Regions from separate parts of the Leifsonia sp. Y862 genome, predicted to be linked through region 2. Evidence: predicted binding sites of a transcription regulator. Region 2 holds the regulator's gene; each other region holds the start of a gene.

Region 1 (7,069 bases), on a different contig from region 2:
GCACCGCGGAGATGAGTGTGACGCCGAGTTTCGTGATGTCGGTGAATGACGTGAGCAGGATGCCGCCCACAGCGACGAGGAGAGATGCCGGTATCCGCGGGAAGAAGCGCCCACAGACGACCAGCACTGCGATCGAGCACAGCGAGAGGATCACGGTGGGCAGGTTGAACTGCGGGATCGCCTTGACGGCGGCTATGACCGATGGGATGAACTCGTGGCCTGATGAGGTGACATCCGCCCCAAGCAGGCGCGGGATCTGCCCGACAGCGACGGTGATCCCGACGGCGGCCTTGATGCCGATCAGCGTTGAATTGCTGATGTACTCGACGAGCGCCCCGATGCGAAGCAGCCGCGCAAGGAGCAGTATCGCGCCCACGAGCAGGGTGAGTGTGACGAGGTCTCTGACAGCGTCATCAGAACCCGCCGCCACTCCTGAGCTCACCAGAGTTGCTGCCGTCAGCGTGGCAATGGTGGATGTCGTCGACACGCTCATGGCACGGGAGCCGCCGAGCAACGCGTAGATCAGCATCGGCACGATGCAGGTGTACAGACCGATCTGCACGGGGAGATCGGCGATGGTGGCGTATGCCATGGCCTGGGGCACCACCACGGCGCCAGCAGACAGTCCAGCGATCAGGTCGGCGGGGAGCCACGCTCGCTGGTATCCGACGAGCGTCGGGAGGAACCAGCGCGGTTTCGGCGCGGCAGGCGCGGTCGGATGGCTCATCACGGCATCCGCTTCGGCATCCGCTTCGGCTTCCACGACACGGCATCCACCAGCTCACGCCTTCTCTCTGGTAACGATCGATTTCACGCTACCGCCGCTGCGCGCGTTCGGCGAGGGAACGTTCTGCCCGGTGGGCGCACTATTACGCCAGATCTAGCCGAGATGGGGCACTCCCCACTAAGTTCATTCACACAGGGGCACCTCGCCGCTGTTCTGGGGAGGCAATCATGGATTTTTGGAGCAATGTGTGGAACGTCATCTGGCTGTTCTTTTGGAGTTTCGCCTTTATCGCCTATCTCTTTGCGCTCTTCGCGGTGATCGGTGATCTCTTCCGTGATCGCAAACTGAATGGCTGGGGGAAGGCCCTCTGGATCATCTTCCTGATCTTCCTGCCGTTCCTCACCGTGCTGGTGTACCTCATTGCCAGGGGCAGCGGAATGGCCGAGCGCCAGGCGCAGGTCGCCCAGCAGGCGCAGAAGGAAACTGCCACGTACATCCAGAGCGTGGCCGGGCACAGCGCGGCTGACGAAATTGCCAAGGCAAAATCGCTGCTCGATGCCGGCACCATTTCACAGCAGGAGTTCGAGCACCTCAAGTCGCAGGCGCTGGCCCACACCGCCGCCCCTGTGAGCTAGAGCTAAGAGCGAGCACGAACGAGTAAACCGGACGGCCGGGGCGAAGTGATTCGCCTCGGCCGTTCTGTGTACACGAGCAGGGCTTCGGCTGGCTGGCTGTGTCTGTTCAGAACGGCATTCCGCCCCGTGAAACAATGAACCATGTCAGAAAACGCATCGCCCCTCGGCCTCATGCTCGATGTCGACGGACCCATCGCCAGCCCGGTCACCCGTACGATTTCCACGCCCAGCATCATCACTGACCTGATTGCGCTGGCATCGGCCAATGTGCCGATCGCGTTCATCACCGGGCGAAGTGCCGATTTCATCCGCGAACAGGTGGTCGGACCGCTCGTGAAGCAGGGTCTGCCCGCTGAGATGCGCATGTATGGGGTCTGCGAGAAGGGCGCCGTCTGGTTCCCGATCACCGCGACCGGAATGGGCGATGTCGTTGTTGACGACTCTGTGGCACTTCCTGCTGACCTCGTTGAGCGATTCAGACAGCTCATCGCTTCTGACTACAGCGACACGATGTTCTTCGACGAGACGAAGCTGGCCATGGTGTCCGTCGAACAGCGCACGGATGTGAGCAACGCCGACTTCCAGGCCGCCCAGCGGTCCTTCAATGAGACCGCTTACGACATCCTGGTCGAGTCCGGAGTCGGAGTGCGGTTCGGAAACCGTGAATCGGCGAATAGCGCCGGAGACGTGCCATTCCGCATCGACCCCACCATCATCTCCACCGACATTGAGTCCGTGAACCTCGACAAGAATCACGCCGCCGAACGCGCGTTGGCCTTCTTCGCCAGCTCGGGAGAACTGCCCACCCTGTGGCGATCCGTCGGCGATTCCCGCAGCGACTACCTCATGGCTGATCACCTGCATGCTGCCGGCTACGACGTGGCCCACGTCGATGTGCGTCCCTCCGATGGAGTACTTGAGCGGCCGTACCCGGTCATTGTGATCGGTGAAGAGATTCACGACGAAGCCGGTTCGACGTTCCTGGACTACTGGGTCGACAAGCTCGGTATCGCTCGCGCCTAAGCCATTCGGCGAACGCACTGCTCTGCTCTGCTCTGTTCAGATCGGTTCAGATCTGTTCTGCTCAGAACGGTGGGTTCTCTGGCAGTGGCCTGCGGGATTCCCGTAGCTGTCGGAGTAGTGGCGAACGTGCCAGTGAATTCGTGAGCAGCGGATGCCGGGGCAGTGGATCGGGTGGGGCGTTGATCCCGACGTATCCGGTGGGTGTGGTCACGGTGACGCTGCCGTCTGGGTCTCGTTTGTACCGGAGCTTCGTCAGTGTCTTCAACCGGTGATCGGGTGGGCACAGCGGGATCAGGTTGTCTTCGTTGGTGAGCCCGTGGTCTCGAACCCATTCTTTGAGGTGGTCGACGTCTGCGGTGACGGCGAGCCGGTTGCAGCCTGTTCGTGCGCAGGTGCCGTATTTCGCGGCCAACCATTCGCGTTGCGCTTTCGTGGGCCGGTAGCGGGTGCGGTCGAAGGAGAGGATCTCGCCGGTGAACGGGTCGGTGCCCACCCGGCGGAACGCCGGGGCGTCGATGAAGAGTTGCGCGGCGGTGACGGGATCGATGGGTCCATAGCCCTGCAAAACTGCGGGCTGATCGAAGGGGACCGGCTGGCCAGCGTGGGCCACTGAATCGACGGCATCGGTGTGACCGAGTTGTTCGTCGTGATCGCCGTGATCGCCGTGATCGCCGTGGTCGAGGTGTCCGTCATGGCCGGCGACGCCGGTGTGGTCGAGTTGTCCGTCGTGACCCACACGACCCGAGTGCCCGCCGGTCCTGGCGCTGCTGGCCTGCTTGGCGGGATTTGTACCGCCGAGGAGCCCATGCACGGGGATGAACAGCAGCGGTCGCACCTTCGCGGCAGTCGGGGTGCCATCCCCGGCGAGCCACCCGGCGAACAGGTCGGTGCGGATCTGTGCGCGGGTGCGGCACCGGTCCCGGCCGGTGCCGGCGGCTCTGGCTTCTTTGGCTTCCTTCTTCGCGATCCGCTTGGCGGTGGCATCGAGTCGGGCGTTGATCCGGATGCCGTCCGCGGCACTGATCACCGCGAACACCGTGCACATGCCATCGTTGGCCGGTTCAATCACGACGCGGCGGTCAGCCATCGCGCGGGCGTGGCGGAGTTCAGGGGGTTCGGCGAGTAGTCGTTGCTGCAGGGTGCGAGCCTTGCGTTGGAAAGCTTCCGGCGTGAGCTCTGTAGCCTTCGCAGAGAGTTCGGTGTCGTAGTGGGCGATGACCTCCGGGTCGGCCAATCCGGTGAGATGGTTGACGGCGGCGCGGGCCTGCGCGTATCCGGTGTGACCGGCCTGGAACAGTGCCCAGAGTTGCGGCAGCGACTCGGCGAGGACCAGCCCTTCATGGGCCATGGTCCGCACCTGATCGGGCGAACGATTCAACCGCAAACTCAGGTCGGTGGCTGCGGTCCGTTCGGCCAGGTCCAGGGCGTCGGGCTCACTCATCCCGCCCGGCGTCAAATAGATGCTGAGGTTGTTACGGGCCAGGCGGATGACCTCGGCCGCCGCTGCGACCTCCACGGCCATCGACCGGGCGGTCGTGGACTGTGCGGTCTCCGCTTTTCGGAGCGCGAGGTTGATCGCGCCGTGCGCGGACTCTGTTCCCGGGCCACCGACATCGCCGATCAGGACCTGCGTCGCGGCCATCTGCTCAGCGGCCGCCTCCTCAACAGCCCGCTCTGCGGCTTGCGTGGCGGCAACTTCCGTAGCTTGCTCCGCGGCATCTTCCGCGGCCTGCTCTGCGGCATCTTTCTCGGCTTGCTGCACGTCCCATTCGAACACCCACCGCGAGAGCTGCTTCTCGGCATGGGACCAACTAAAATCCACGGGTCCGCGCCGCACCGCAGCGAGCCGAACGACAGTCGCCAGGGCGCGGTCAGCAAAGGAAGACGTGGGGAGAGCCGAAGTCGTAGGAACTGAAGCTGCGGAAGTGGAGGCATTGGGAACTGAGGCAGCAGGAAGGGAGACCGCGGGAAGCGAGGAGACCGAGCGCGTGGAGTGTGAAGTGGCGGGAGTGTTCACCGGCCGTTCGGGGTGTTCCAGCGCTGGATCCATGCCCCAATTCTAGATCAAACGTTCGAAAGAAACAAGAGGATTTCTCACACTACATGAACTCTATGTTCGACCCGTTTGATGAAGGCAACTGGCTTGATGAACGCACAACGGAGCATCCGTAATCACGGCGATCGTTAGTCAGCAACGAAGCGGATACCGTTCTGCAATTGGCTACGCAGCTCAAAGACCTTCTCGAAACTGCCACGCTGCAAGCCGGGCATTCCATCGCGCAGAAGACCGATCAGCCTCGATCGTGTGAGCACGACGACACTCGGACGTCGACCTCTCGACGGAAGAACTGCCGGCTCGGAGATCGCGCCATCAGGTACGACAACGACGAGTGCGGTGAAGCGCACCCGCAGCGACTTCGTCAGGCTTCTGGCGCTCGCCTGGAGGGCGTCGATGGGTTCCTCCCCCGGTGCGAGCAAATCCCCGACGAGTTCACCCTTTCGCACCTCGATCATGCAGCCCCAGTCCTCCGACATGATGCCGAACAGCCCAGCAGGACCAAGCACGATGTGGTCAAGTTTGTCCGTTCCACCGCCGGTCTCCACGTCATGCCACGCGGTATACCCGATTCCGAGCCCCGAAACCAGCTGCGCCGTCGCTTCCTCAGCGCCTGCCTTAGCGAGCAGGTGCCGAATCTCTCTGGGTGCAGACCGAATCAGTTCGGGATCATAGGGGTCGTCGAGCGACCTGCCCCTGCCTGACCACTCCCGCATCAGCTCAAGGTAGCGTTGCCGCGACCAGCCGCCGGGGTGCCCATGCATCCTGGCGCGTGGCCCTGACGGTCCACGGCGGGTTCCTGTTCTACCAGTCGAGAATGTCGATTCCGACACGGGCTCCGCGCCAGTGAATCGCGAGCGATCATACGCGGCGCGCAGGGCTGGCGTTCCGATTCGCTCCCATGCCAATTGCACGGCGTGGAACTCTGTCGCGCTGCCGCCGGCATCCGGATGTGTCTGCCGCAACAGCCGCCGATAGGCGCGCTTCAGCTCATCGTCGCTGACGGAAGCCGTCACGCCCAGAATCTCGTACGGGGTGGACGCAGCCGGGCTGTCTGTCATCAAAATCTCTCGACATAGGTGATCAATAAATGCAGTACATCAAGATACCGGTCGTTTCTGTGCAACGATCGCCGTGTGAAGAGTTTTGATGCAAACGCCCCGCGCCATCACTCCGCTTTTCGGGTCGCAATCATGTTCGTCATTGGCATCATTGCGGCGCTCATCACGGGGGCGAGCGGGCATTGGGCGTTGGCTCCCATCGTTGGATGGGGCTGCTCCTGCATCTCGTACCTGGCCTTGGTGTGGACGCTGATCATTCCCATGGATGCGGAGACCACAGCTCGTCATTCGACCCGCGAAGACCCCACCAGACGCTCGACTGACTTCCTGGTCCTGTTGTCCAGCCTCGCCAGCCTGGGTGCCGTCGTCGTGCTGCTCATCGCGACGCAGACCCACGCGTCGAACACGGAACAGGTGTGGACTGCCGTGCTGGCGGTCGCCAGCGTCGCCCTCTCCTGGTTCTTGGTGCACACGCTGTTCACGCTGCGATATGCCCGGCTCTACTACTCCGGAGACGACGGCGGTGTCGACTTCAATCAAGATGACCCGCCCATGTACAGCGATTTCGCCTACCTGTCGTTCACCCTCGGCATGACCTTCCAGGTCTCAGACACCAGCCTTCAAACGCACGATATTCGGATCACGGCACTCAAGCACTCGCTGCTGTCTTACCTGTTCGGCTCGGTCATTCTGGCCTCGCTCATCAACCTGCTGGCGGGGCTGCCCTCGTAGAGCGAGGCCGAATCGACTAGCCGAAGAAACCTTCGCTAATCGCGCATGATCTGCGTGGGGATCGCGATCGCCACCGCAACACACAAGATTCCGCCGAAGAAGACAGGGGCTTGGAACTCAGTGATGGTGAACGCGGCACCGAACAGCCAGAAGCCGAACAGCATGATGGCGAATGCGACTATGAACATGACGACGTGCATGAAGGAGTCCTTTTCTTGAGGTGAAGCACCCAAGCATCAACGGTGTGCGCCACCGCTGTTCTAAGCCTAATCCGCGTACCAGCGGCTGCGGCGGCTACGTGTCCTTCGAATTGAGATGCACCATACGCGGAACCACGTTCCACACCAGAACAGTGAACACCAGCACGGCGCCGCCGCTGATGAAACCGGCTTCGCGACCGACGACCACGTCGAAGATGAGCAGAACCGTTCCGGTCAACACGAGAGCAACACCGATGAGGGTCGCCCGCACCAGGGTGTTGGCGATCCGGACGACCTGCGCCATGGCGTGCCGACGGAAAAGGGCGCGATGCAGGCTCACCGGCCCCAACCCGATCGCTGTCGTCAGGGCAGCAAGGCTGACCAGCACCAGGTACACCGTCACCTGGTACTGATCGAGCTCACTGAAGCGAGCCTGGAAGGCCACGGTGAGTAAGAATCCGCTCAGGATCTGCGTACCGGTTTGCGTCACCCGCAGTTCCTGGAGCAACGAATTCCAGTTGCGATCCAGCCGCTCAGTTTCCGTCTCAGAGCGGCCACCGCCCGGCACGGCATCGTGCGCAGCCGACGCTGATTCTGGCATATTCATGCCCACATGCTAGTGTCTTGGCACCAGT
Region 2 (7,069 bases):
AAGCGGGTCGAGGGCCTTCGCCTGGCGGAATGCTCGCGCGAACGCCTTGAACTCCGCCTCGGCGATGTGGTGGGGGTCGCGGCCGCCCTGCACGGTGACGTGCACGGTCAGGCCGGCGTTGTAGGTAATGGCCTCGAAGACGTGGCGCACCATCGACCCGGTGAAGTGCCCACCGATGAGGTGGAATTCGAACCCGGCAGGCTCGCCGGTGTGCACGAGGTATGGACGGCCGGAGATGTCGACGACGGCCTGCACGAGCGCCTCATCGAGGGGAACCAGTGCGTCGCCGTAGCGGGAGATGCCTGCCTTGTCCCCGAGGGCCTGCTTGATGGCCTGGCCGAGCACGATGCCGATGTCTTCCACGGTGTGGTGCACGTCGATGTCGGTGTCGCCATTCGCTGTCACGGTGAGGTCGGTCAGCGAGTGCTTCGCGAAGGCGGTCAGCAGGTGGTCGTAGAACGGCACAGACGTGTGAATGTCACTGACACCCGTTCCGTCGAGGTCGATCGAGAGAACGATGCTGGACTCGCTCGTCTTCCGCTGCAGGGTAGCGGTGCGGTGCGAGGCGACAGGAAGTGAGCTCATGTCGCTAGTTTATTGGGCTTCGGGCGCGTCGACACGCGCGATTGCGTCCAGGAAGGCAGATGACTCCGCCTCGGTCCCCGCCGTCACCCGCAGGTGGTTCGGGATTCCCACGTCACGAATCAGGATGCCCTCATCCAAGAGCGCGAGGAACGTCGCGTGCGGGTCCTTCACACCACCGAACAGCACGAAGTTGCTCCAGCTGCGGTGCGGCGCATACCCGAGCTTCTCCAGCTCAACGACCAGGCGGTCGCGCTGTCCCCTGATCTCGTCGACCATGGCGAGCATCTCGCCGGAGTGGGCGAGCGCGGCATTCGCGGCAGCCTGCGTGAGCGCGGACAGGTGGTACGGCAGGCGCACCAGGCGGAGCGCATCGGCGACGGCCGGATCGGCGGCCAGATAGCCGACGCGAGCACCGGCAAATGCGAACGCCTTGCTCATCGTGCGAGACACCAACAGGCGCTCCCGGCCCGGCAACAGTGTCAACGCACTGGCCGCACCGACCGGCGCGAACTCTGCATAGGCCTCATCAACCACGACGATGCCGGTGGTGGCGTTGTAGACCGCTTCGATGGTGTCGAGAGAAAGCGGGGTACCCGTCGGGTTGTTCGGCGAGCACAGGAACACCAGATCGGGATTCGTGCGCTGCACCCAGTCGGCAGCAGTCTCAGGAGAGAGCTCGAAATCGGCATCGCGGTCGCCGGCTACCCAGCGGGTGCCGGTGCCCGACGCGAGAATCGAGTACATCGAATAGGTGGGAGCGAAGCCGAGCACCGTTCGCCCAGGCCCGCCGAACGCCTGCAGCACCTGCTGGAGAACCTCGTTGGAGCCGTTCGCCGCCCAGATGTTGTCGCGGGTGAGTCCGTGACCGAGGTAGCGAGCCAGACCGTCCCGCAGTTCGGTGAACTCGCGGTCTGGGTAACGATTGACCGTCAGGATCGCACGGGCCAGTGACGCGACGATGTCATGCGCGACAGCCTCTGGGATGGGGTGCGTGTTCTCGTTGACGTTGAGGGCAACGGGGACGCTCTTCTGCGGAGCGCCGTATGGGGTCTGACCACGGAGGTCATCGCGAAGGGGAAGGTCATCGAGGCTGGTCACTCGCCCAACTTTACCGTTGGGAGGTGAGAGCACCTCTCAGCTAAGCGTGGCGGCGCACCAGGCGATGCCGCCCGGCGAAACGTCGCGCCTAGAAGGACGCAGGCAGAGCCAGCCGCTGGCCGGGCTGCACGTCTTCACTCGCCAGTTGGTTGAGGTTGACGATGTCGGCAATGACGTCACGCGGGTCGGCGGCGGGTGCCAGTGATTCGGCAACTTCCCAGAGGGTCTCCCCCGCGGAGATCGTGATGTAGGCGAAGTCGGCCGCACCGGAGGCCGTGCCGGCCCCTGAGGCCTCTGCAACGCCACCGCTCAGGGCAAGGAAGAATGCCGCCGCAACAAGAGGAGCGGCTGCGAGCGTCGTGAAGACGACGCGACCCCGCCGCGTCAGACGCAGGCGAGTTGTCGCCACGGCGGGACGTGGGGTTGTGGCTGGTGTGATTGGTGTTGCTGTGGGTACCCCGCCAAAGGGCGAGACGGTGGAACGTGTTCCGATGCACACTACTGCGTTCATGTCGAACCTCCAGGTAAGGACGTACCCGGCTCTCGGCCGGGAGAGCCAGGTACGAATCTATGTTCCGAATATATATTCGATTATTCGAACAATCAAGCATGTGTGCGGTTGTTACCAAAAAGAAATGTGCGACACACTCGAACAAACGTTTGCCGAATAGGGGTGTGCCAGATACAGTTTCGATTGTTCGGTTGTACTCAACCAGACACCACCGACATTCAAGCGGACGTGCCATTCGCACAGCGCACCACAGGCATGAGAGGCGAGGACAGTGACGCAAGACACCAGCAGTTCACGCAACAAGAACGACAAGGTTGGCGCGAGCGGCACCAGGCGACGGAAGAGCCTGAGCGAGAAGCAGCTGGCTATCCTCGACTTCATCCAGCGCTCAGTGAGCCAGCGCGGCTACCCGCCGAGCATGCGCGAGATCGGCGATGCCGTCGGACTCGCGTCGCTGTCGAGCGTGACGCACCAGCTCAACCAGCTGGAGCTCAGCGGATACCTCCGCCGTGACCCGAACCGTCCTCGCGCCCTCGAGATTTTGATCGAGATCCCGCAGGCGCCGGAAGACGCGACCATCGCCGAGCAGGAGGGCTTCCCCAGCGCCCAGATCGGTGACGCCGCAATGGTGCCGCTCGTCGGCCGCATTGCTGCCGGCATCCCCATCACAGCCGACCAGCAGATCGACGAGATCTTCCCGCTCCCCCGCCAGCTGGTGGGCAAGGGCGACTTGTTCATGCTCAAGGTCGTCGGCGAATCAATGATCGACGCCGCCATCTGCGACGGCGACTGGGTTGTCGTGCGCCAGCAGAAGACTGCAGAGAATGGCGAGATCGTCGCCGCCATGCTCGACAATGAGGCAACGGTCAAGGTCTTCAGGCAGCGCGACGGCCACACCTGGCTACTCCCCCGCAACAGCAACTTCGAGCCCATCGTCGGTGACTTCGCCGAGATCCTCGGCAAGGTCGTCGCGGTACTCCGCTCCGTCTAATCCCGCTGCTGCCTAATACCGCTGCTTCTGGAGGCCCGCCAGGGCCGTCTCGAAACCAGCACCGGCGAGGTCTCGAGACACCCGCTGACGCTCGCTCCTCGACCAACGACACATGGTCCCGGCTGGAATTCCAGCCGGGACCATTTCCATGTGTGGCCGCGCCACCGCCGCGATTACGCGGAGACAGCGACCTCTGACGCGGCGCGCACGGCGCGCGTCGCCTCCAGGATGTTGCGGAGCGAGTCGACCGTCTCGTCGTAGCCGCGGGTCTTCAGGCCGCAGTCAGGGTTGATCCAGACCTGTCGGCCGGGGATCGACTCCAGCGCCCGATTGATCAACTCAGTGACCTCTGTCACGCTCGGCACGCGCGGCGAGTGGATGTCGTACACGCCAGGGCCGATGCCGTGGTCGAATCCGCTGCTCTGGATGTCACTGACGACCTCCATGCGCGACCGGGCGGCCTCGATGCTGGTGACATCGGCATCCAGGTTGCGGATGGCATCGATGACGACCCCGAACTCCGAGTAACAGAGGTGCGTGTGGATCTGCGTGACGGCAGCCACACCGGCGGTCGCCAACTTGAAGGAGCCCACAGACCAGTCAAGGTAGTCGGCCTGGTTCTTCTTCTTGAGCGGGAGCAGCTCGCGCAGTGCAGGCTCATCCACCTGCACAATCTTGATGCCGGCGGCCTCGAGATCACCGATCTCGTCGCGGAGGGCCAATGCCACCTGACGGGCCGTCTCGCCGAGGGGCTGGTCGTCGCGCACAAAGGACCACGCCAGGATGGTCACCGGTCCGGTCAGCATTCCCTTGACGGGCTTCTCGGTGAGCGACTGCGTGTAGACCGACCAGTCGACGGTGATCGGCTTCGGGCGCGACACGTCGCCCCAGAGGATCGACGGGCGCGTGCAGCGGCTGCCGTACGACTGCACCCAACCGTTCTGGGTGACAGCGAAGCCATCGAGGTTCTCAGCGAAGTACTGCACCATGTCGTTGCGCTCCGGCTCTCCGTGCACGAGAACATCGAGGCCGATCTCCTCCTGCAGCTCGACGACCCTGACGATCTCTGCACGCATGAGGGCGGTGTACTCCTCGAGGGTCAGCTCGCCCTTGTTCAACTGGGCCCTGGCGCGCCGAATCTCTCCGGTCTGCGGGAACGACCCGATGGTGGTGGTCGGCAGGAACGGCAGCCCGAGAGCCGCGTCCTGTGCCGCGACCCTCGCGGCGTAGTCGCCGCGGTTGAAGTCCGCGTCCGTCAGGCCGGCTGCGCGGGTGCGCACGGCACCGTCACGCACGCCAGGGGCGGCAAGGCGGGCGGCCAGGGCAGCGGATGCCGCATCCAACTCAGCCTGAATCGCCGCCGTGCCGTCGGCGAGGCCCCGCGCCAGGGTGGCCACCTGCGCCACCTTCTGGTCGGCGAAGGCCAGCCAGCTGCTGAGGTCGTCGCCGAGCTCTGACTCGTCTTCAACGTCGTGCGGCACGTGCAGCAGCGACGTCGAGGTGGACACGGCGACGCGCGGGCTGAGCTCGGCAACAGCGGCCACCGTGTTGAAAGCTGCGGCGAGGTCGCCCCGCCAGATGTTGTGACCGTCGATCACACCGGCGACAAGTACCTTGTCGGCCAGGCCTGCCACGGCTTCCGGCACCTGCCCGCGAACGAGGTCGAGGCCGATCGCCTCGATGGGGGCCGCTGCGAGCACGGGGAGGGCGTCGTCGAGGCTGCCATACGGCGCGGCCACGAAGATCGCGGGGCGCTGTTCCAGTCGTCCGAGCACCGAGTAGGCGAACTGGGCGGCCCCGTACACCTCACTGCTGGGAACCTCGATGCTCTCGCTGACGAGAGCCGGCTCGTCGAGCTGCACCCACTGTGCACCGGCATCCGCCAGACGGGCGAGCAGCGCGGCGTAGACCGGGATCAGGTCGTCGAGTCGCGAGAGCGGCACGAAGCCCTTTGGGGCGTCGTCGCTCGGCTTACTGAGGGCCAGCAGCGTGACCGGGCCGACGATGACGGGCCTGGTCAGGTAACCGGCGGCGGCTGCCTCCTCGAATTCACGCACGATCCGATCGCTCGCGAGGGTGAAGTTGGTCTCAGGGCCAATCTCCGGCACCAGGTAGTGATAGTTCGAGTCGAACCATTTGGTCATTTCGAGCGGCAGGTTGTCGCCCTCACCGCGTGCCAGCGTGAAGTAACCGGCGAGGTCGATGCGGCCGTCTGCGTCGACCAACCCAGCGAAGCGGGCGGGGACGGCGCCCACTGTCACTGCGGCATCCAGCACCTGGTCGTAGTACGAGAATGACTCGGGGATCGAGGAGTCATCCCGGCCGAGACCCAGTGCAACGAGGCGGGCGCGCGTGGCCTCGCGGAGGTCAGCCGCGGTCTGCTCGAGGGTGGCCTCGTCGATGCGACCGGCCCAGAAGGCTTCAACAGCCTTCTTCAGCTCGCGGCGGCGGCCGATGCGCGGGTATCCGAGGATGGTGCCTGTCGGGAATGCGGGAGTGGTTGTCATGCTGGTTCCTTGACTGTTGAGGCAGATACTGCGGTGGTGGGCTGTCGGTCAGATGGCTGGTAGTTGGTGGGGAGGGCCCCGGCCCGTTCGAGCACCGAGAGCACCGTGCGGTGCTGGTTGAACGCGTACAGGTGCAAGCCGGGGGCGCCGCCGGCCACGAGCTCCTGCGCAAGGGCGGCGGCGTGCTGGACGCCGATCTCTCGTTTGCCCTCGTCGGTCGGCTCGATCTCCAGCTGGATGGAGAGCTCAGAGGGCAGCTCCTCGCCGGAGAGCTGCAGGATGCGCGTGAGCCTGGCCGGGCTGGTCACCGGCATGATGCCGGGCAGGATGGGGAATTCAACGCCAGCTTCCCTAGCCCGCTGGATGAAGCTCAGGTAGTGATCGGCGTGGAAGAACAACTGCGTGATGGCCAGGTTCGCTCCCGCCGCTTGCTTGGCAAGGAGCGTGTCGATGTCCTGCGAGGTGGAGCGGGAGCGCGGGTGACCGTTGGGGAACGCGGCGACGGCGACACGCACCTTGTCGCGCTCCGACTTCACCGCCCTGGCGCCAGGGAGCCCTGGGATGACGCTCTCGCTGTATGGCACCCGCTCTGCCTGTACACGGTGGATGAGCTGCACGAGCTCCCCTGCGCTCTTCAGATCGCCAAGGAAGGGCTCTCCGTCGACGGTGCCCTCAGGGGCGTCGCCGCGGAGGGCCAGGAAGCTGCGGACGCCGGCATCCAGAAATTCGCGAATGAGCTGGCTGGCCTCTGCGTGCGACGAGCCGACGCAGGTGAGGTGGGCCATCGGTTCGACGCCGGTGGCATGCAGGATGTAACTCAGGACTTCGAGAGACGCGGTGCGGGACGAACCGTTGGCGCCGTACGTCACGGAGATGAAGTCTGGCCTGGCCGCCGCCAGCCTGTCGATCGTCTCAGTGAGAGCGGTCGCTGCGGCATCCGTTCGCGGCGGGTAGAGCTCGAACGACACCGGAACGCGGCGAGGACAGTCAGGGTCCGTCGTCGTAGTCATAAAACCTCATTCGGCATAAGCGCTGCCGCGGCCGGGCAGCCGCGGTCCACCAGCGAAATGCTGGTGAATTGTCGCGGGCGGGTGCCGGGCTCGGCTGTCGCTCCATGCCGATCGGATTGGTCCGGTCGGCAACGATTGGAGCGACTCTAACAACACCGAAGTCGAATGAAAAAGGGTGTGACAGATTGTTTCGCGCGGAGTACCGCGGGGCTGAATCTGGACGTGCGGGCGCGCCGAAGCAGCCCCGCGGGTCAAGCGCAGCTACGCGGTAGCTGCAGCACCAGCGAAGCTGCGGGCGACCCGCGCAGCGCGGTCACGCCGGGGGAAGCCGGGCGTGATGGCGCCGGCTAGGCCGTGATGGCCTCTA
Region 3 (7,069 bases), on a different contig from region 2:
TCGGTGATCGGTCAGCGGCACGAGTTCGACGTGGCGAACGCGGGCGCGGGACAGCGACGGGTACTGCACGAGGGCGACCTGCTTCGTCAGCTGTGACAAAAGTCGCACGCTGCGAGCCAGGACCTCGTCGAGGTCGGAGGACTGACCGAGGAAGGTTTCGATCGCCTGGCGCGCAGCTGGAGTCAGCGGGCGCACATTGGCGAGGTGATCGACGAACAGCCGGTATCCCTTGTCGGTGGGGATGCGCCCCGACGAGGTGTGCGGTGCGGCGATCAGTTCTTCTTCTTCGAGCAGGGCCATGTCATTGCGAATTGTCGCGGCCGAGACGCCAAAGGAGTGCCTGTCGACGATCGATTTCGATCCGACCGGCTCGCGGGAGGCGACGTAGTCCTGAACAATGACGCGCAAGACTTCAAGGCTGCGTTCGGAAACCATGCTGTTACAGTCCCCTCTTCACTCGGCGTTCACGTCGGCGCTCGCATACTCTTCGCGTTAGCACTCGCATTGACTGAGTGCCAATCATATCGCGTCTACCTGTGCCTTCATTGATTGCCAACCGGAGTTTCACCGCAGTAGCGTTGGCATACAGAACGGCGCGCGAGATTGGCATGACCGCCTGGAGCGTGCAATCGTCTGAAAGGCGCGATCATGACTGATCCGGATGCACAGACTCCCCCAGAACCGCCAGACGGCGAGGAACAGCCGCCGCCCGGCTTCCGGCAGTCTTACGTTCCGCCGAACCCGAATACCACCCTGTCGACAATGGACGACCGGCAGTGGGCGTCCCTGGCTCATCTGGGCGGTATTTTGGGGTTCCTTCCCTCGCTCATCATCTGGCTTGTCTTCAGACAGCGCGGTCCGTTCACCAACGTGGAAGCCAAGGAAGCACTCAACTTCCAGATCACCCTGTCGATCGGGTACGTGGTGATCTACGTCGTCAGCTTCATCGTGACCGTCGTGACCTTCGGCCTGATCTCGTTCATCGGCCTGTTGTTCTGGGTGCTCTGGATCCTCGGTGTCGTCTTTTCCATCCTCGGCTTCATGAAGGCGAAGGATGGGTACCACTATCGCTACCCGTACGCCATCCGCTTCATCGGATAGCCGGCTTTACCAAATACGGGCTTGACCAATACGGGCTTGACCAAACAGTGGTCACGGAGCCCGCGGATGACGTAGCCACGCCAGACACGCGTATTCGTCCCCAATTGCGTCTCGCTCTGTCTGTACTGTATTGACTGGACATCACCGCGTTTTCCGCATGTCCGCGTTTCACTGCACGTCATCATTGCCCGCCCCGTGCGCGATCCAGCGCCATACGATCCCAGCGCCAAAGGAGACACCATGTCTGATGCACCTCCACCCCCTCCCGCCAACCCGTACCAGTCTCCCAGCCAGCTCAGCCCGGCTGACGAAAAGCTCTGGGCGACGCTCATCCACATCGGCGGAATCTTCTTCGAGCTGCTGCCCGCACTGATCGGTTACCTGGTCCTCAAGGATCGCGGCCCGTTCATTCGCCAGCACACCGCTGCGGCATTGAACTTCCAGCTCACCATGCTGATCGCGTACATCATCGGCGCCATCTTGACGGCCGTCTTCATCGGCATCCTGATCGTCTTCGCCGTATGGGTCGTGACGATTGTCTTCAGCATCATGGCCGCAGTCGCTGCCAACAAGGGCGAGGCGTACGTGTACCCGCTGTCGATCAAGTTCGTCAGCTAGCTCGCACTCTCGTGTGAGGCCGCACCGGCGGTCACGCGGAAGAAGCCGCTCACCAGGTCACGATCTGGTGAGCGGCTTCTTTCGTTGAGCGGATGTCGGAGCAGAACGTGAACGCGCGCTCGCGGCCCACGGTGCGCCCGGTGCGCGCTCGGGCCCCCTAGGAGCATGCTTCACGCGGGTCCTGATCATTCAACCGGGTGGGGTCTCGGACCAATACAGACACGGCCGGGTCGGTTCTGTTCAGCCCGTTTGCGGATGATCACGTCTATCGGCGAGTTGGTCTGCCATCCGGGTCGGGGACTTCGTGGCCACATGCCACCGCTGCTGCCCGTCCATCCAGATCGGGGCCTTCACCTGCGGCACCCCGTCGACCATCCGGATCTGCCACCCCGACCGGTGAATCGTTCGGTGGTGGAACCAGCACAGGGTCACTCCGTTACCCACCTCGGTGGGCCCGCCGAGCGCATCCGGGATGACGTGGTGAATCTCGGCCCACGCGGCCGGGCTCTGGCAGCCCGGGATGATGCAGCCGCCGTCCCGGAGGGTGATTGCACGGCGCTGCTGGCCGGAGAAGCACCGGTCGGTGACCCCAAGTTCGATGATCTTGCCCTTCGCATTGATCGTGACCGGTTGCACTCCCCCGGCACACGCCATCTGCTCCACCGTCAGCATTGAGATGGGTGCCACCTGCCCATCAATGTGACCGGCACCCGTGCCGGCCAGGAAGTCTTCCTGCCGCACGCTGACCAGCACGGTCGGGGCGGCCCCGCCAATCGAGGGTGCTTCGGCACTTCGCGCGGCAGTGTCAACGATCATCGTGAAGAGGTCGTGGCGCAGCTGGTCGCGGGTCCGATCGTCGTGCTCGAGCACGTCCCGGTCGATCTCTTGCTCCTGCTCCTCCACAGTCAGGAACTTGACCTGCGCGGTCCGCGGCGACATGTATGCATCCATCAACCGTTGGAACTTGGCGGCCGTCTCCGGCATCAACGCTCCCGACACGGGGATGAGTCCGTCGCGCTCGGTGCCGAGCCGGAACCCGCGGTTCAACATCGCCCGCTTCTCATCGGGCTCAAGACCGTCCGGGTCGATGAATGCCTTCCACACCTGCGCTTGCAGCAGCGTTTCATCCGCAGCCACCGGGGTCGTGGCCTCGTCGCCCGGCCCGATCGGTTGCCCCGTCGCCGCTGAGACGAGGGCTTCCTCGGCGAGTTGGATCTCACCGACCGCGATCCGGCCACGCAACGGGCTAAGTGCCGCAATGATCACTTCGGCACTGTCCCGACCGAGCAGCCCACTGGCCAGCCCGACCGCCACGGCCGGGAACTTCGCCGGGAACGCCGCCCCGTCCAACCCGTACTGGGTGCGGACGTGGTCGCCCAACCGGATGCGCTTGGCGATGGTCTTCGCCGACACGCTTGTGAGCCGTTCCAACAGCTCGGTGCCGCTCCGGCATCCGCGCTTGGATGACAGCCGCTCGGAGACCTCCAGGGTCTTCCGCGACCGCTCCTCAATCTCGGCGGCCAACGACACTCGGTACGCGTCGATGATCCGTCCGGCCTGCTCCGCCTGGATGGCACGTTCGACCAGATCATCATCACTGTCGACGCGCACCGTGGCGCAGGGCTGGGCCTCCGAAAACTCCGCCGTGAAATCCTGCAGCATGTCCTTCACTGAGCGGGATTCCTCGATTGTGAGCATGCCTCAATACTACCAGTATTAGAACAGATAGGCGAGCTTTTCTCAATCCCAGCCAGGGCTTAGTCGTAAGTATGTTCGGGTAGATGTTCCGGAGGGCGGGCCGCTATCGGCCCCGAGGTGCGAGGGTGCGAGGTGCGAGGGTGCGAGGGTGCGAGGTGCGAGGTGCGAGGTGCGAGGTGCGAGGTGCGAGCGAGAATAGGCGTTCGGTCACCGCGCCGAACTCTGGCGCGCGTTTTCCCGCCTGGCGCGCGGTTTATCGCGCGCCAGCCGCATTTTCGCGCGCCCCGATGAAATCACGACGGCCCGTCGCCCAGTTGACTCTCGTGGGCGGCGCTACGTGTCGAGGTGGCCGGTGGGACCCGCCGCGGGGGTCGAACGCGGCGGCGCGGTAGCTGCAACATGCGCATTGCTGCGTTCAACCCGCGTACCCCGCTGCCGGTGCCCCCTTGGGGTGCGCGGTCGTCTGAGTCCGCCGTGCCGCTTGATTCGGCGAGAAGGGTCTCGAGACACTCGCTGGCGCTCGCTCCTCGACAAACGGATTCGACCAACGGAGACCTCGGACAACGGAGACCTCGCTACTCAACCAAGAGCTCGCTCCTCGACCGCCGGAACCAAGCGCGAAGACTCACTTAGCCTGCCGAGACGAAGCGCAGGTCCGGCTCCATTGGCAGCGTGGCGGGGAGTACGACGCTCAGCACGCGGTCACCGAGCACTGCGCCGTGCGCCCGGTATCCACGGTGCTCAATTCGGATTCCGGCAACGGGCAGGCCGTCGATCTCGATCGAGTGCTCCAGAGCGAGGCTTGGATCGGTCGCATCCTGAGCCGAAAATGGATCCGCTTCCAAACCATTAGCAGAGGCATTCCGCCAGACGTGATCGAGGTGCTGCGCAAGGGCCGCAGCATAGGAACCCCACGACAGCGCATCAGTGGTGGTCGAGGTGCGCACGGCTTCCCACAGCATCGGGTACCTGGAGCGCAGCATCCGCTCTCGCACCCAGTCAGGCAGCCCATCCGCGCGCTCGGCAGACAGCAGATGCCCGTCGTTGTGTGCGTCATCGCGTCGAAGAAAGTTGGCGGGATCATCCCGATCGTCCGGATTGACAAGGACGCTGTAATGCACCGCGATCGCGGAAATCTCGCCATTCGTGCGTTCCACATTGACGCCCGCCTGTTCGATGTGCCGTTGCGGGGCAAAAGTGACCACGCGGCCGCCGAACTCTGCAACAGCGTCGTCGAATGACAACGGCGCCGGCGGCCATTCGATCGGTCCGGGAACGAACTGCATGAGGCGATCCTCTCGCTGACGACTGTGTGGTCACACGGTATCGCGCTCCAGACAGAAATTGGCGGATGCCACTGCGCACCCCAACGCTTTACGTTCGGCCCGCGGTGTGGTCGAGTGGAGCCGGGGCACCCGCTGCCCCACGCAGAACCAGTTCACGCTCAGAACCGAGTCCACACGCAGAACCGGTTCAACACGCAGAACCGAGTCAACAAAAGGAGTGCACCGCGATGGCTGAGAAGCAGAAGTCCACTGCAACATCCACGGCGAAAAGTGAGCCGGCCGAGGGATTCTCTGAGGAGGAACGGGCCGCCATCAAGGAGCGTGCCGCTGAGCTCAGAGCAGAGAAACGTCGCAGCAAGGACTCCGACAAGAAGGCGCAGGACGAGAAGGCCGTTCTCGCAGCAATCGCGGACATGCCGGACGCAGACCGTGCCCTCGCAGAGCGAGTCCATGCCGTCATCACGGAGAACGCACCAGACCTCGCACCCAAGCTCTGGTACGGGATGCCCGCGTATGCCATCGACGGCAAGATCGTCTGCTTCCTCCAGCCGGCAGAGAAGTTCAAGACGCGGTATGCGACCCTCGGCTTCAATGACGTGGCTACCCTCGACGACGGCACCATGTGGCCAACTGCATTCGCCCTTGCGGAGCTGACCGCGGCAGACGAAAAGAAGATCGGCGCCCTCGTGGCGCGCAGTGAGCTGACATGCAACGTGTCGAGTGGCGCCACAAGCCACGATCGACGCGAAGCAGGGCACGATCGACGTGAAGCAGGGCACGATCGACGCGAAGCAGGGCACGATCGACGCGAAGCAGGGCACGACGGCACACGCCGGGCTTGACCATTGCTGACGCCGGATGGATTCTGGGCCCATGGACACCCCAGGCAGCCAGACCACAGAGACCCTGCCCACTGCGATCGCTTTCCCCTTCGAACCACGCGGCCCACTCAGCGGGCGGCTTGTGGTCGCTCTCGCCGAACCGCCATCCGTCACTGACGACCTAGCGGATTTCCAGGCGGAGCTGGAACGCGCATTGGCGGACAGCACCGACCTCCTCCGCGACGATGACCTGCAGCTCACGCTCTTCGTGCTCTACGGCCTGTTCTATGGAGACGTTGGCACTGTCGACGATGCCTGGGAATGGCATCCGGCAACACTCGCCGCCCGTGCCAGCATCGAGGCGACGTTCGAGCGGCAACTGCGGAATTCCGTGGTCATACCGCCGTTGCCCCCGGCCGACGCCGAGTCGGTCGCTGCCGCACTGTTTCGGCTGACGGGTAAGGATTCGGGGCCCAGCCTCGCGCGATTCGTAGCGCAGCGTGCGTCGGCAGACCAACTCGTGGAGTTCGTGATCTACCGCTCCATCTACACACTCAAGGAGGCCGACCCGCACTCGTGGGCCATTCCCCGCCTCACCGGCAAGGCGAAGGCTGCCTTGGTCGAGATTCAGGCCGACGAGTACGGAGGCGGGCGCCCGGAGCGGATGCACTCCGCAATCTTCGCCCGCACGATGACAGAGCTTGGGCTCGATGCTCGCTACGGCGCGTACGTCGACCAGGTTTCCGCGCTCACCCTGGCGTCGATGAACATGATGTCGATGTTCGGCCTCAACCGTCGACTGCGTGGCGCCATCGCTGGCCACCTGGCTGCGTTCGAGATGACCTCGTCAATCCCGAACCGGCTCATCGGCAATGGATTCCGCCGATTGGGTTTCGAGAAGAACGTCACGGACTATTTCGACGAGCACGTTGAAGCGGATGCCGTGCACGAACAAATCGCCGGTCGCGAACTCGCCGGTGGCCTCGCAGAGGACCAGCCGGCACTGCTGGCGGACATCTTCTTCGGTGCGAGCGCCTGCCTGACGGTAGACGGATTGGCTGGGCAAGAAGTTCTCGACGCATGGACCTCTGGGCGGTCCTCCCTGCGCACTCCGCTCGCCCCGCAAGCACGTCCCGCACCCTCGGCATCATGAGCTCGCCCCTGCCGGCCGACTACGTACTGCCGCTCCTCTGGCGAGATGATCGCGGCATAGACGAGCTCACCGACTACCTGCACACGCTCAGTGGGTGGATCGCCGTCACCGTCGTTGACGGGTCGCCCGGCGGCATGTTCGACGACCACCACGACCGGTGGTCTGGGTTCGTTCGGCACGTTCGTCCGGATCCGTGGCCAGGCAACAATGGCAAGGTCGCCGGTGTCATGACCGGCCTCGGCCTCGCCGACACCAATCTGGCCGACGGCAATCGCGTCGTCATCGCCGACGACGATGTTCGTTACGACCTGCCTGGGCTCACCCGAATCGTCACGGCGTTGGACCACGCCGACGTGGTGCGACCGCAGAACTTCTTCACCAGCCTCCCCTGG
Region 4 (7,069 bases), on a different contig from region 2:
CATCTGAACGTAGCAACGGGCCGCCCCAAACATTGGGTCGGCCCGTTTGTCGTTTAAGGCCGATGAGCGTGGCCCGAATCCACGTTGAGCACGAAGGCTTGCATCGGACGCTTCAGTAGCGTGTGTTGGGATACCTCTCCGAACGGCTGCCATCCTTTGCTGGCATACAGGCGAACGGCCGAGCGATTGTCAAGCAGGGCGTGGAGCACGGAGCGCTTATGGCCCAGTCGCGCGAGATCTGCAGCGACGGCGTCCATCAACTCACTGCCAAGCCCGCGCCCCTGGGCGCCGGGTGCGACCGCGAGCAAACCAATCACTGGCGCGTCCAGCGGATCGCCCGGCAGTCCGCTGCCTGGCGTGGTGGCAAGCACGAAACCGAGCAGTCCAGAGGTCGGGTCTTCGACAACAATCCAGCACTCGGCGTGGTCGAACTTTGGTAGCGCCCGCTCGGCAACACCGCCGACCGCTACACCATCTCGTGAGGCGCACGCCTCGACCCACAGCCGAACACAGTCCGCCGTGTCGCGGGATCTACCTGTGCGGAACACCAACTCGGGCGCTGAGACTTGGCACTCGGGTGTCACATCGCTACCCATTCCAGCTCCGATCTATAAGAACCAGGGTCCGCCCTGAGCTGTCGGTCCCTGTGATCACTTCGGTGAAATATCGACCGCTGGAGATGGACTTCACGCCTGTGACGGAGACGAAACCGAGCTCCTCGAATTGTTCCATTCGGTTGGTGTTGAATTCTCCGTCAGGCACAGGGGGAAGCCCGGGCGGTTCGACAGCCTCAGGCAACCGTACGAGTCCCCACTCTGAGCCGGCGAAAAGAAACTTACCCGTTCCAGAATCCAAGACTTCGCTGTTGTCAGGAAGGTCGAGTCGCCCGACATCCTCGAGAAAAGACAGCTTCAGATCGACGCAGCTCTCCGGGTCGTAAACAGCACATGTTCCCGTGGATGTATCTTGCGTAGGCCAAATGAAAGTCTTCATGGCGAACCAGCCGGTGACCGTCAACATCACGCATACAGCGACGACCATGATCACGGTGAACACCATCTTGGGTGCTCTGCCGCCGAGTGGCGGCACAGTCGTGTGTTCAACCGCGCCAGGCACCAGGTCTTCAATGTTTCCCATCGCGATCATCCTAGGGGCCGGAGCTTCCTAGGGCTCGGCGAATGCAGATAGCGTCGCGCTCTCTTCAGGAGGAGCTCGGCTACGCTTGTGCGAAATTGGACTCAACTCCTTGCACGTGTGCGCAGCTTGCCTGCTGCCAGCCTAAAAGGCGCCAGCTCAGTGGGGGTTCAGTCCGTTCGGCGGTGTTGGCGCTGATCAGCTAGCTGATCTGCCAACCGGGTCGGGGACTTCGTCGCGACATGCCATCGCCGGCGGTTGTCGAGCCAGACCGGGGCCATAACCTCTGGGACTCCGTCGACCATCCGGATCTGCCAGTCCGACCGGTGAATGGTGCGGTGGTGGAACCAGCACAGGGTCACCCCGTTGCTGACATCGGTCGGACCGCCGAGCGCGGCGGGGATCACGTGGTGGATCTCCGCCCACGCTGCGGGGCTTTGGCAGCCAGGGATGATGCAGCCGCCATCCCGGAGGGTGATTGCCCGGCGTTGCTGCCCGGTGAAGCACCGGTCGGGAACGCCGAGCTCGATGATCTTGCCCTTCTTGCTGATCGTGACCGGTTGAACACCGCCGGTGCAGATCATCTGCTCCGTCGTGACGATTGAGATCGGCGCGACCTGCCCGTCAATGTGACCGGCACCGGTACCGGACTCGAGGTCTTCCTGCCTGACGCTGACCAGCACCGTCGGCGCTGCCCCGCCAATCGTGGGCGCTTCGGCGCTTCGCGCCGCATTGTCAGCCATCATCGCCAGCAAGTCGTGGCCGAGCTGGTCCCTGGTGCGGTCGTCGTGCTCCAACGACTGCTGCTCGAGTTCGAGGTCGCGTTCTTCCGCGGTGAGCATCTTCACCTGCGCGGACCGCGGCGACATGTATGCGTCCATCAGCCGCTGGATCTTCGCGGCGACCTCGGGCATCAACCCGCCAGACACCGTTACCAACCCGTCGCGGACCCCACCCAACCGAAACCCCCGGTTGTGCATGGCCTGTTTCTCGTCGGGTTCCACCCCGTCGGGGTCGATGAACGACTTCCACACCAGCGCGTGCACCTCGATCAGACCCGCGGACTCCGGGACCGTCGGTTCGGCGCCCGGCTCGATCGGGACCCCGGTCGCCGCGGCCACCAACGCCGCCTCAGCCTCCTGCACCGCAGAAACCTCGATCCGGCCAAGCAACGGAGCCAACGTGCCCACGATCACCTCGGCGCTGTCCAGGCCGAGCTGGCCTGCGGCCAGCCCGGCAGCGACCGCGGGGAACTTCGGCGGGAACGCCATGCCATCCAACCCGTACTGCGTGCGCACCTGCCTGCCCAACCGGATCCGCTTCGCGATCGTCTTCGGCGACACCAACGTCAACCGCTCCAACAACTCCGTGGAGTTGCGGCAACCACGCTTGGACGAGAGCCGCTCCGACACCTCCAGCGTCGGTCGGGACCGCTCATCAATATCAGTGGACACCGCAATGCGGAGAGCGTCCGCGCACCGGCCAGCACGCTCCGCCACAACCGCTAGTGCCACAACGTCGTCTTCACTCAACCCGGGGACAGCGGCACACGGGCGCATCTCGGAATACTCTTCGGTGAATGCCTGCAGCATGTCTAGAGCTGTGCGGGCATCCTCGATGTTGAGCATGATTCAATAGTACTGCAGTTCGAGTAATTAAGCGAGGGATTCTCACAAAGGTTCGAACATTTGTATTCTCGAGACCTGCCACAGGGCTCGAGAAGGTGCAGAGAGGCTTTCAGACGCAACGCGTCCACAGATTGGGTCGCTGGATTTCGAGACGGCCGCGGGCGGCCTCCTCAATCAACGAAACCGAGATACTCGCATCCGCCGTGTCGTCACAGCGCTCTGCGCGCGAGGATCTCCCCGTGTGGCAAGCCGATCCATCCGTCGCGGTTCGCCGCCCACGCCAGCCACGCAGCCGACATCTCTCGCAGGTCAGCCAGGGTTGCGGCTCCCGACTCGATGGCGTGTGCCGCAAAGTTCGATTCCGTTGCGCGGGCTGCCCACATTTCGCCCCACCACTCGCGTTCGGCGTTGGAGCTGAAGCACCAGATCGACGCGTTCGCCTGCACGTCACTGAAGCCCGCCAGGTGCGCCCAGGCTTTGAGTGCGCGGCCGGCATCCGGTGTTCCGCCGTTCCAGAACGCCACGTCGCGGTACGCCGTCATCCAGAGGGCAAGCCCTGGCAGTTCGGGGTACCAGGCCGTGCCACCGTAGTCGACGTCACGCACCGCAAGGAGACCGCCCGGCTTCAGCACCCGCTTCATCTCCTTGAGGGCCGCGACAGGGTTGGCCAGGTGCTGCAATACCTGGTGGGCATGCACGATGTCGAAGGAGTTGTCGTCGAACTCGAGGGAGTACACGTCGCCGACGTGAAAGCTCACGTTGTGCACACCCTCGTCGGTGGCCAGGGCGTTCGCCTGCGCGACGATCTCAGCCGATTGGTCAACACCGCGCACAAAGCCAGGGGCCACCCGCCGAGCGAGGTCAACTGTGATCGTGCCTGGTCCGCTGCCCACGTCGAGCACGGTGAGACCGGCCGCAAGCTCTGGGATGAGATACGCGGCGGAATTCTCCACCGTGCGCCAGGCGTGAGACCTCAGCACGCTCTCGTGGTGGCCATGCATGTATTCGTCCCGTACTGGTACGTCAACGGGTTCAGGCGAGTCAGTCATGACACGAGCCTACGACTGAAACCCGGCGGCATCCGGCCAATCTAGAGTAGGTGGATGGTCGACTCCGCAAATCCCTTCCTCAGCCAGAGCACGCTTCCGTTCCAGCTTCCCCCGTTTGCCACAATCAAAGATGAACACTACCGGCCGGCATTTGAGCAGGGACTCGCGGAGCAGCGGGCAGAGATCGACGTGATCACGGCCTCGACCGATGCGCCCACCTTCGAGAACACGCTCGTCGCTCTGGAGCGAAGCGGCGTGCTCCTGAATCGTGTCGCGGAGGTCTTCTTCAGCGTGTGCTCGTCAGACGCGTCCGACTTCACGGCCGCGCTCCAGGAAGAGCTCGCCCCACTCCTTGCTGCGCACCAGGATGCCATCACTCTCGACCCAACGCTCTTCGCCCGAATCGCCGCGCTGCATGCCCAGCGGCATTCCCTCGACCTCGACGCAGAGTCGCTCTATCTCGTCGAGCGGTACCACACCGAGTTCACCCACGCGGGAGCGGCTCTCTCCGACGACGACAAGGCGCAGCTGCGTGAGCTGAATGCCGAGCTCTCGACCCTCACCACCCGGTTTGAGAAGAATCTCCTCGCCGACACAAACGCGCTGGCCGTCATCGTCGATTCAGTCGATGAACTCGACGGACTGCAGCCTGGGGCCATCTCTGCCGCCGCGGAAGCGGCGAAGGACCGTGGCCTTGAGGGCAAATTCGTGCTCACACTCGTGCTGCCGGCATCGCAGCCGGTGCTCGCCGAGCTGACCAATCGCAGCGTGCGCGAACGCGTGCTTCAGGCGTCACGCTCGCGCGGCATCCGCGGAGGTGAATTCGACACCCGTGCCCTCGTGCTCGAGATCTCCGCGCTGCGGGCCAGGCGTGCTCGTCTGCTCGGCTTCGACAACCACGCTGCCTACGTGGCAGCAGACCAGACGGCCAAGACACCGGATGCCATCCACGACATGCTCGCACGGCTCGCACCGGCCGCAGCCCGCAATGCGCGGACAGAGCAAGCCGCATTGCAAGACCAGGCCGCCACACAGCTTGAGGCGTGGGACTGGGCGTTCTATACCGAAAAGGTGAGGCAGGCCGAGTATGACGTTGATTCTGCGGCGCTCCGCCCGTACTTCGAACTCGAGCGGGTGCTGCACGACGGTGTCTTCTACGCCGCCACGCAGCTCTACGGGGTCACTTTCACCGAGCGTCACGACCTGGTCGCCTGGAATGCAGACGCGCGGGTATTCGAGGTGACGAACGACGATGGCTCCCCCGTCGGCCTCTACATCGCTGATTTCTACACCCGCGACTCCAAGCGTGGCGGCGCCTGGATGAATTCCCTCGTCTCGCAGTCAGAGCTGCTCGGCACCCCCACCATCGTGTGCAACAACATGAACATCTCACAGCCCGGCGCCGGTGAACCAACGCTGCTCAGCTTCGACGAGGTGAACACGCTGTTCCACGAATTCGGGCACGCGCTCCACGGCCTGTTCGCACAGGTCACCTACCCCAAGTTCTCCGGCACGAACGTCTTCCGTGATTTCGTGGAGTTCCCCAGCCAGGTCAATGAAATGTGGATGCTGTGGCCGGAGGTGCTGAGCAACTATGCGAGGCACCACGAGACAGGTGAGCCGCTGCCGACCGACGTCGTGGAGCGCATCGCGGCGTCATCCGCTTTCAACGAAGGATTCTCCACGAGCGAGTACCTGGCCTCTGCCATGCTCGACCAGTCGTGGCACCTCATCGACGCAGACACTGCCATAGCGGATGTCGCTGCGTTCGAGGCCGCGGCCTTGGCCGAAGCCGGCCTCGACAATCCCGTCGTCCCGCCGCGATACTCCAGCACGTTCTTCGCGCACACCTTCGCTGGCGGCTATGACGCCGGCTACTACTCCTACATCTGGAGCGAGGTGCTCGACGCAGACACCGTTGAGTGGTTCAGGGAGAACGGTGGCCTCACCCGCGAGAACGGCGACCGGTTCCGGCAGCTGCTGCTCGGCGTTGGCGGCAGCGCTGACCCGCTTGAGGCCTACCGCAACTTTGCCGGGCGCGATGCGGACATCCAGCCGTTGCTTGACCGCCGCGGGCTCAACTAGCTACGGGCTCAACTTGCTGCAGGATCAACTAGCTGCGGGCTCAACTAGCTGCGGGCTCCAGCAGGGCTGCCGGTGACCACACTCAGTCGACGAGCGCCCCTGCTGTCAGGTTGGAGATCACACCGGTCATCGACCCCGCACGATCGGACGCTGCGAATGCGAGGTACTCGGCGACATCAGCGAGCGACGGCAACTTACCGAGCAGCGTCGTGCCCGCCAGCCCGTCGAGCCACTCATCCATCCCGATACCGCTGCCCGCGGCGATGCGGCCGAACATCTTCCCCGTGTATGAGGTGTCGTACGCGTCGGCCATGGCGTGCGGCCGCACGCACACCACACGTACGCCAGACGGACCCAGTTCACCAGCCAACGCTCGCGAGAATCCCTCAAGGCCTGCGCTCTGCGCGGCATTGCCGATGAGCCCACGCCCCGTGAGTCTCGCGCCCGGCGTTGAAATCGTGAGGATCACGCCACTGGATTGCAGGGTCATCGGCCGCGAGACGGCTTTCGCGGTGACGAAGTTGGTCTGCAGGTAGCCGACGACGGGATGAAGGAAGTCGTCAAGCGACGTGTCAGCAATGGAGAGGCCCTGAACGTGGTCGAACCCGACAGCGTTCAGGGCGACATCGACGCGCCCAGCGGCATCCGTCACCTCGTCGATATGCCGGTCGACGGACTCCTGGTCCATCGCATCGACGACGGCGATCGAAACCTGGGCCCCCGCAGCGCGGGCACCGGATGCCGCTGCCTCGAGCCGCGGCAGGCTGCGGCCGGCGAGAAACAACCTGGCGCCTTCGCGGGCGAACACCCGGGCAGCTGCGCTCCCGATGGATCCCCCGCCGCCGTAGATGACGGCGACCTTGTCTTCGAGCAACATCATGCAACTCCACTCTCGTTGAACATTCGTGTGAATCTATTGAGGATCTCTGTCCATCCTTCGGTGTGCTTGCCAACGGCCTCTGCGTCCGGCAACTTCTCATGCCGCACCTCAACCACGGTGGCATCGCCGTCTGGCAGAAAGCTGACGCGCACCAGCGAGTCCTCGTGGTGCGTTGCAATCGATCGCCAGGAGAACGTGAGCTCGCGCGGTCGATCGATCACGATATACCTGCCGGTGTGCACGAACGAGCCGCCTGGGTCGTTCATCGTGATCGCGAACGACCCGCCAACCCG

Evidence for each region. Region 2 encodes LexA, which represses DNA repair genes until DNA is damaged. Its sites were predicted from a motif close to TCGAACANNTGTTCGA; they were not measured.
Region 1: the regulator LexA is predicted to act here: its motif matches at 4,446-4,461, upstream of AC25Z0_RS05030 (HNH endonuclease signature motif containing protein).
Region 3: the regulator LexA is predicted to act here: its motif matches at 3,609-3,624, upstream of AC25Z0_RS03635 (HNH endonuclease signature motif containing protein).
Region 4: the regulator LexA is predicted to act here: its motif matches at 2,815-2,830, upstream of AC25Z0_RS06345 (HNH endonuclease signature motif containing protein).

Annotation. Positions count from the first base shown of each region.
Region 1 is NZ_JBYHFR010000001.1:1,074,738-1,081,806, forward strand. It holds gene AC25Z0_RS05015 (SulP family inorganic anion transporter) at 1-763, opposite strand, end outside; gene AC25Z0_RS05020 (SHOCT domain-containing protein) at 955-1,362, shown strand; gene AC25Z0_RS05025 (hypothetical protein) at 1,504-2,385, shown strand; gene AC25Z0_RS05030 (HNH endonuclease signature motif containing protein) at 2,447-4,207, opposite strand; gene AC25Z0_RS05035 (J domain-containing protein) at 4,570-5,502, opposite strand; gene AC25Z0_RS05040 (DUF1345 domain-containing protein) at 5,578-6,234, shown strand; gene AC25Z0_RS05045 (hypothetical protein) at 6,270-6,434, opposite strand; gene AC25Z0_RS05050 (DUF6328 family protein) at 6,529-7,041, opposite strand.
Region 2 is NZ_JBYHFR010000002.1:870,979-878,047, reverse strand. It holds gene hisB (imidazoleglycerol-phosphate dehydratase HisB) at 1-585, opposite strand, end outside; gene AC25Z0_RS14145 (histidinol-phosphate transaminase) at 595-1,683, opposite strand; gene AC25Z0_RS14140 (LysM peptidoglycan-binding domain-containing protein) at 1,772-2,092, opposite strand; gene lexA (transcriptional repressor LexA) at 2,466-3,185, shown strand; gene metE (5-methyltetrahydropteroyltriglutamate--homocysteine S-methyltransferase) at 3,359-5,692, opposite strand; gene AC25Z0_RS14125 (methylenetetrahydrofolate reductase) at 5,689-6,702, opposite strand; gene hflX (GTPase HflX) at 7,050-7,069, opposite strand, start outside.
Region 3 is NZ_JBYHFR010000001.1:763,904-770,972, reverse strand. It holds gene hrcA (heat-inducible transcriptional repressor HrcA) at 1-435, opposite strand, end outside; gene AC25Z0_RS03645 (DUF4870 domain-containing protein) at 649-1,101, shown strand; gene AC25Z0_RS03640 (DUF4870 domain-containing protein) at 1,342-1,719, shown strand; gene AC25Z0_RS03635 (HNH endonuclease signature motif containing protein) at 1,960-3,417, opposite strand; gene AC25Z0_RS03630 (hypothetical protein) at 4,047-4,703, opposite strand; gene AC25Z0_RS03625 (iron chaperone) at 4,931-5,545, shown strand; gene AC25Z0_RS03620 (iron-containing redox enzyme family protein) at 5,577-6,677, shown strand; gene AC25Z0_RS03615 (glycosyltransferase family 2 protein) at 6,674-7,069, shown strand, end outside.
Region 4 is NZ_JBYHFR010000001.1:1,352,216-1,359,284, forward strand. It holds gene AC25Z0_RS06335 (GNAT family N-acetyltransferase) at 54-596, opposite strand; gene AC25Z0_RS06340 (hypothetical protein) at 589-1,137, opposite strand; gene AC25Z0_RS06345 (HNH endonuclease signature motif containing protein) at 1,305-2,762, opposite strand; gene AC25Z0_RS06350 (methyltransferase domain-containing protein) at 2,972-3,811, opposite strand; gene AC25Z0_RS06355 (M3 family metallopeptidase) at 3,866-5,896, shown strand; gene AC25Z0_RS06360 (SDR family NAD(P)-dependent oxidoreductase) at 5,979-6,776, opposite strand; gene AC25Z0_RS06365 (SRPBCC family protein) at 6,773-7,069, opposite strand, start outside.